One region of the Methylobacterium organophilum genome, then DNA from elsewhere that is predicted to be linked to it. Evidence: riboswitches for the same ligand, from Rfam matches in the RefSeq annotation. Region 1 holds a riboswitch; the other holds the start of a gene.

Region 1 (3,203 bases):
CCTCACGGTAGCGGTAGCTGTCGTATTCAAGCCCGAGCAGCAGCGTGTGGCGGAACGGGCCGGTCTCGAACTTGCCCGCGAGGTTGACCTGGAGGTCGACGTCCGACCACGTCAGCTCGCGATGATCGAAAGTGCGCCGGAGCGTGCGCCCGTCCGGGAGGACACCCACGGTCTGCACGGCGTCGCCCGCGATGTTGCCGGCCAGCACCTGCGTGCCGGCGGTCAGCACCCAGTCGGGATCGAAGCGGTGCTCGATGCGCAACTGCCCGAGGGCATTGTCGTTGCGGAAGGGGGCAAGGCCGGGCTCTCCGATGTAGCGGGTCCGCGGCACGGCGCGCAGGTCGCCACGGAACGGGACGATGCCGCGGTCGAAGATCTGCCCGGCGCTGATCAGTTCGCCTTCGAGTGTGATCGTCGTGTCCGCCGTAGGCTTCCAGGCGATGGCGGGCGCGAGGTAGTAGCGGTCGCTCCTCCCGAAGTCACGGAAGCTGCCGTTGTCCTCCACGGCCCCCGTGATGCGGGCGAGCACCTGCCCGTTCTCGTCGAGGGCGCCGGTAGCGTCGACGGTGCTGCGCTTGGTATTGAAGCTGCCGTACTGCGTATCGACGGTGAAGGAGCGCTCGGCCAGCGGCTGCTTCGAGACGATGTTGAAGGTGCCGCCCGGATCACCCCGGCCGTAGAGGAAGGCGGAAGGACCCTTCAGAACCTCGACGCGCTCGATCGAGGCGATATCGGGCGAGTTCGGGTAGCCGCGGTTGATCGGGAAGCCGTTGCGGTAATACTCGCCTGTGGCGAAGCCGCGGATGGTGAACTCTGTCAGTCCAAGCCCGGCGAAATTGTTGGCCCGACCGACGCCGGCGAGGTTAAGGGCGGTGTCGATCCGGGTCGCGGCGGCGTCTTCGAGCACTTGGTTCGGGACGACGACGACCGCCTGAGGCACCTCTCGCAGGGGGGTATCGGTGCGGGTCGCGCTGACGCTCTGCTTCGCGAGATAGCCATCCGTGACGAGGCGAGGGCCGGATTTCCCTTGGACCGTGAGTTCGTCCAGCTGCACCTCCTGAGTCGCGTCGACGGCCAGTTGCGCAGACGCGGCGATCGGATCGAGGCCGACGGCAAGGTAGGCAGCCAGGGCGACAGTGCACGACCAGGCCTGCTTTCGACTGGGGCCGAACGCGGCAACATGATCGACCCGGCCGCTGGGCTTGCGAGCGGATGGAGATGATTCCGAGAGCGTGAGACCTGACCGGCGCGGCATCGTGGAAGCCCTTGATCGGACAAGGGCAGCTTCAGGCACGCGTGCGCGAGAGCGGGCGGTCAGCGCCTGCCACGGCCATGCGTTCCCTTCGGACACCCCGCCCGAGAAACGAAAACATCGCCAAGGCAGGTCTCCTGACTCGCGGGTCGTCGCCTCTGCCTGACCTTCCCGGCGCGGGGCACCAGTGGCCGTTCTCGGCAGCGGCTCGCCGCTCACAGTTGCGGGGGCAGCTCCGGCCTGACCCTGACGGGCTTCACCGGATTCCCTCTTAGCTCACGGCTACAGGGCCGTGAGAACCTTGACAGTCGCTCTCATCGGTCCTGCAAGGAGGGGAGTCAACCTATCGAACGCGGCTTATCGATACCTCGCGTTCCCGACTGAGGGGCGTCCGTTCCTGTTCGGCAACAAAGAGAGCCTTTGACTGCTGCGCCCCATTCATAAGTCGATACATCAACGGACAAATATCTAGAATGGTTTTTCGTTGATTATTTCCAGACTGCGACGGGATGCATTAGGAATATCAGCAGTATATCTGCGGATTTTATCCATGAAGATCAAAAGAGAACGCAGTGAGGGTCTTTGCCCCGATACCGCGGCTGCCTCCGCAACTGTGAGCGGTGAGCCTTCCGCCGCCAACGTCACTGCATGAGCCTGATCCGGGAAGACGGTGAGAGGGCAACGACCTGCGAGCTCGGAGGGGCGCCGAGGCCTCGTTCGCGGTGACGTGCCAATGCCGGAGGCTTGTCTCCCGTGTCCTTTGCCCTTCGATTCGCTCTGCGGAGCGCACTGGCGCTGTCCTATGCCGGCCCTGCTCGATTCGCCCGCTGTCCAGGCCCAGCAGGTCACCGCACCCTTCGCGAATGAACTGTGCGGCGGCGAGGCCGACGTCTCGCTCTCCGAGATCTCGGTCTCGGCCGAGACGGTTTGACCTGGTGTCGAGGCGCGATCAAATCCATTCATCGGGCACGTAAGCCGCCGACTTGGCAGGTGGCGTTCGCGGGATCGTTGTGAATCGGGATCGGCTGGGCCCGGGCCGCAGCAGGGCTGATAGGATGCAGCCAGTCACTCGCCTCCGCACTCGGCTGCGACTATCACGTGCTGCCCCTGTCCGGAGAAGATGTATGTTCACGCATGTCATGATCGGCAGCAACGACCTGGAACGGGCGCGAAGCTTCTACGATGCCACGTTCGCCGCGCTCGGAGGCAGGTCCGGCAAGATGGATGAGCGAGGTAGGCTGATCTACGCCCACGAGGGCGGCCGGTTGATGATCACGACGCCGATCGATGGCAATCCGGCGACCGCTGCAAACGGCGGGACCATCGGGATCGCCGCCGCCAGCCGCGACCACGTTCTCGCCTGGCATGCGGCCGGCACGAAGCACGGCGGCACTGCGATCGAGAGCCCGCCTTCCGAGCGACCGAACGGGGCTTTCGTGGCCTACCTCCGTGATCCAGACGGTAACAAACTCACCGCGCGGACCGTGCCGGCGAAGTGAGGAGCCCGGCCCTCCCTGCCGCGCCGGCCGTCCGTGCTATACTGCCAAGCAGCGTCGCACCCGATTCAGGCCGCGCGCCAGGCAGGACGAGCCCATGAAGGCGATCGCTCTTGCGGCTCTCACAGCCGCGCTCACGAGTGCAGCACCCGCTGCCGCGCAAACGACGGCCAGCCCCCACGGCTTCACGGTACAGGTCTCCCTCTCGCCCAAGGCGCTGAAGAAGCTGACCGACCTCTCCGAAAGCGTGACCGTGAGCTCGTTCTACTACTACGAGAGGGCTAGGAAGCCGACGCGCGCCGAGATCAAGCGTGCGCAGGCTGATGGCCAAGAGCCCGGCGCGTACGAGATCGCGGGCGACACGGTGACCATTCCGGCCGCCGGTGGCCTTGCCGAGATGCCCGGGTTTGGCGTCAACGCCGCGGATGCGACCTCGATCGACGAGAACCCAATCA
Region 2 (3,203 bases), 2.3 Mb from region 1:
TCCGTTTCCTTCGGCTACAGCCCGGACCGTCCCGTGCTGCGCGACCTGAGCCTCACCATCGCGGCGGGCGAGACGGTGGCGCTCGTCGGCCCCTCGGGCGCGGGCAAGACCACGCTCTGCTCCCTGATCCCGCGCTTCTACGAGGTGGACGCCGGCCGCATCACGATCGACGGGCACGACATCCGCGCCTACACGCTCGCCTCCCTGCGCGGGCAGATCGGCATCGTGCAGCAGGACGTGTTCCTGTTCGCCGGCACGATCCGCGAGAACATCGCCTATGGCCGGCTCGATGCCGGTGAGGCCGAGATCCTAGAGGCGGCGCGGCGCGCCCGTCTCGGCGACCTGATCGCGGGGCTGCCGGACGGGCTCGACACCGTGGTCGGCGAGCGCGGGGTGAAGCTCTCGGGCGGCCAGAAGCAGCGGCTCGCCATCGCCCGGGTCTTCCTGAAGAACCCGCCGATCTTGATCCTCGACGAGGCGACCTCCGCTCTCGACACCCAGACCGAGCGGGACATCCAGGCGGCGCTGACCGAGCTCGCGGCCGGCCGCACCACCCTCGTCATCGCCCACCGCCTCGCCACGATCCGCCATGCCGACCGCATCGCCGTGGTCACCGAGAGCGGCATCGTCGAGGAAGGTCGGCACGAGGAATTGCTCGCCGCCGGCGGCTACTACCAGAAGCTCCACGCGGCCCAGTTCGCGTCGGATCGGCCGGACACGCCGCGCGCCGCGGCGGAGTAGGGGCGGCAGGAGGCCCCCTCGCCCGGGACAGGGTGGGCGATTGAGGGGGCGGGTGGCACCGCATTGACAGAGCCGCGACGCCAAGCTTAGCCATGGGGCGACGGTTCCCCTTGGGGATCAAAAGGGAACGCGGTGAGGGGTTCGCTCTGAAGCCGCGGCTGCCCCCGCAACTGTGAGCGGCGAGCCTTCCGCCACCATGTCACTGGATGAGCCTCATCCGGGAAGACGGTGAGAGGGCAGCGACCCGCGAGCCAGGAGACCTGCCGTCAGCCGTGGTCACACGCGAAGCGCGTCGGGCGGGGTGTCCTGACGGGTGCTGAAGGCGCCGCCCCTCCCCGGAGGAGGCGGTGACCCGAGGCCTCGTTCGCGGTGACGTGCCACTGCCGTTGCCCGAGGCTGCCGTCCCGTGTCCCGCCCCAGCCTGCTTCTTCTCTCCTGCGCGCTCCTCGCCACCGCGCAGCCTGCCCATGCCGAGGGCTCCCTCGGCGAGACGCGCCTGGACGAGATCGCCGTGGCGGGGGAGGCCGCCGCTTCCGCCGGGGGGGCATCCGGCCCCGCCGCCAGTGCCGGCTTCGTCGGCGGCAGCACGGGTATCGGCGGCGCACTGCCGGTCGTGGAAGCGGCGAGCGCGGGGGTCATCACCGGCGCGCAGCTCAACAGCCGCCCGGTCACCCGGCCCGGCGAGGTGCTGGAATCGGTGCCCGGCCTGATCGTCACGCAGCATTCGGGCGAGGGCAAAGCCAACCAGTTCTTCCTGCGCGGGTTCAACCTCGACCACGGCAGCGACATCGCCATCACCGTCGACGGCATGCCGGTGAACATGCGCACCAACGCCCATGCCCAGGGCTATGCCGACATCAACTTCCTGATCCCCGAGCTCGTCGGCGCGGTGGAATTCCACAAGGGCCCGTATTTCGCCCGCGACGGGGACTTCGCCTCGGCCGGCTCGGTGCGGATCGACTATCTCGACACGGTGGAGAAGAACCTCGCGCTCACCTCGATCGGCTCCTTCGGCTACAAGCGGGCGCTCGCCATCGCCTCGGCGCCCCTGGGCGAGGGCCACCTGCTCGCCGCCGGCGAGGCCCAGGTCTATGACGGGCCCTGGGACGTGCCGGATCGCCTCGCCAAGTTCAACGGCGTGCTGCGCTACAGCCAGGGCACGGCGCTCGACGGCTTCTCCGTGACCGGCATGGCCTATTGGGCCAAGTGGAACGCCACCAACCAGATCCCCGAGCGGGCCGTGGCGGGGGGCATCCTCGGCCGCTACGGCACGCTGAACCCGACCGATGGCGGCGATACCGGCCGGTTCTCGCTCTCGGGACGCTGGAGCGCGACCGACGATACCGGGGTCACCCGGGCGAGCGCCTACGTGATCCGCTACCGGATGAACCTGTTCAACGACTTCACCTATTTCCTGAACGACCCGGTCAACGGCGACCAGTTCCGCCAGCTCGACGACCGGGTGCTCGGCGGCGGCGAGATCGCCCATGTCTTCCAGGGCGACCTGTTCGGCCTGGCGACGGAGACCGAGATCGGCGTGCAGACCCGGACCGACAGCATGCGCGTCGGCCTGTTCAACACCACCAACCGCCAATACCGCTCGACCGTGCTCGACGACCGGGTGCTGGAGGCGAGCGCGGCGTTCTACGTCGAGAACCGGGTGCGCTGGACGGACTGGCTACGCACCAGCCTCGGCTTCCGGGCGGACGGCTACTACGCCGACGTCGTCTCCGACATCGCGGCCAATTCCGGCAAGGCCCGGGACGGCATCGTCAACCCGAAGCTCGGCCTCGTGCTCGGTCCCTTCGCCGACACCGAACTCTACGTGAATTACGGCGGCGGCTTCCATTCCAACGACGTGCGCGGCGTGACCGCGACCGTCGATCCGTCGAGCCCGCTCTTCAACATCCAGCGCTCGCCCTTCCTGGTGCCCTCGACGGGCTACGAGGTCGGCCTGCGCAACCGCTCGATCGCGGGACTGGAAAGCTCCGTCGCCCTGTTCCGGCTCGATTTCGCCTCCGAGAACCTATTCCAGGGCGATACCGGCACCACCGAGCCGAGCCGTCCGACCCGGCGCTTCGGCGTCGAATGGACCAACCGCTACGCGCTCACCCCGTGGCTGCGGCTCGAAGGCGACCTCACGGTCACCAATGCCCGGTTCTCGGATGTCGACCCGGCCGGCAACCGGGTGCCAGAGGCGCCCACCACCATCGCCTCAGCCGGGGTGACCTTCGGGGAAGGCACCGGCTGGTTCGGGACCCTGCGCTTCCGCTATTTCGGGCCGCGCCCGCTCATCGAGGACAATTCGGTGCGCTCGAAGCCGACCGCGCTGCTCAACGGCCGCATCGGCTACAATTTCGAGAACGGCGTCAGCCTCGCCCTCGACGTGCTGAACCTGACCAACGCCAAAGCCGACCAGATCACCTATTTCTACGAATCCCGCCTGCCCGGCGAGCCGGCGG

Evidence for each region. Region 1 has a riboswitch for cobalamin ahead of MMB17_RS15550 (TonB-dependent siderophore receptor). Riboswitches for the same ligand answer to the same signal wherever they lie in the genome.
Region 2: it holds a riboswitch for cobalamin, as region 1 does, so the genes downstream of both, MMB17_RS04630 (TonB-dependent receptor) here and MMB17_RS15550 (TonB-dependent siderophore receptor) in region 1, are expected to answer to the same signal.

Annotation. Positions count from the first base shown of each region.
Region 1 is NZ_CP092848.1:3,324,717-3,327,919, reverse strand. It holds gene MMB17_RS15550 (TonB-dependent siderophore receptor) at 1-1,255, opposite strand, end outside; cobalamin riboswitch at 1,363-1,571, opposite strand; cobalamin riboswitch at 1,774-1,976, shown strand; gene MMB17_RS25275 (hypothetical protein) at 2,055-2,183, shown strand; gene MMB17_RS15545 (VOC family protein) at 2,377-2,751, shown strand; gene MMB17_RS15540 (hypothetical protein) at 2,846-3,203, shown strand, end outside.
Region 2 is NZ_CP092848.1:1,008,968-1,012,170, forward strand. It holds gene MMB17_RS04625 (ABC transporter ATP-binding protein) at 1-741, shown strand, start outside; cobalamin riboswitch at 826-1,023, shown strand; gene MMB17_RS04630 (TonB-dependent receptor) at 1,253-3,203, shown strand, end outside.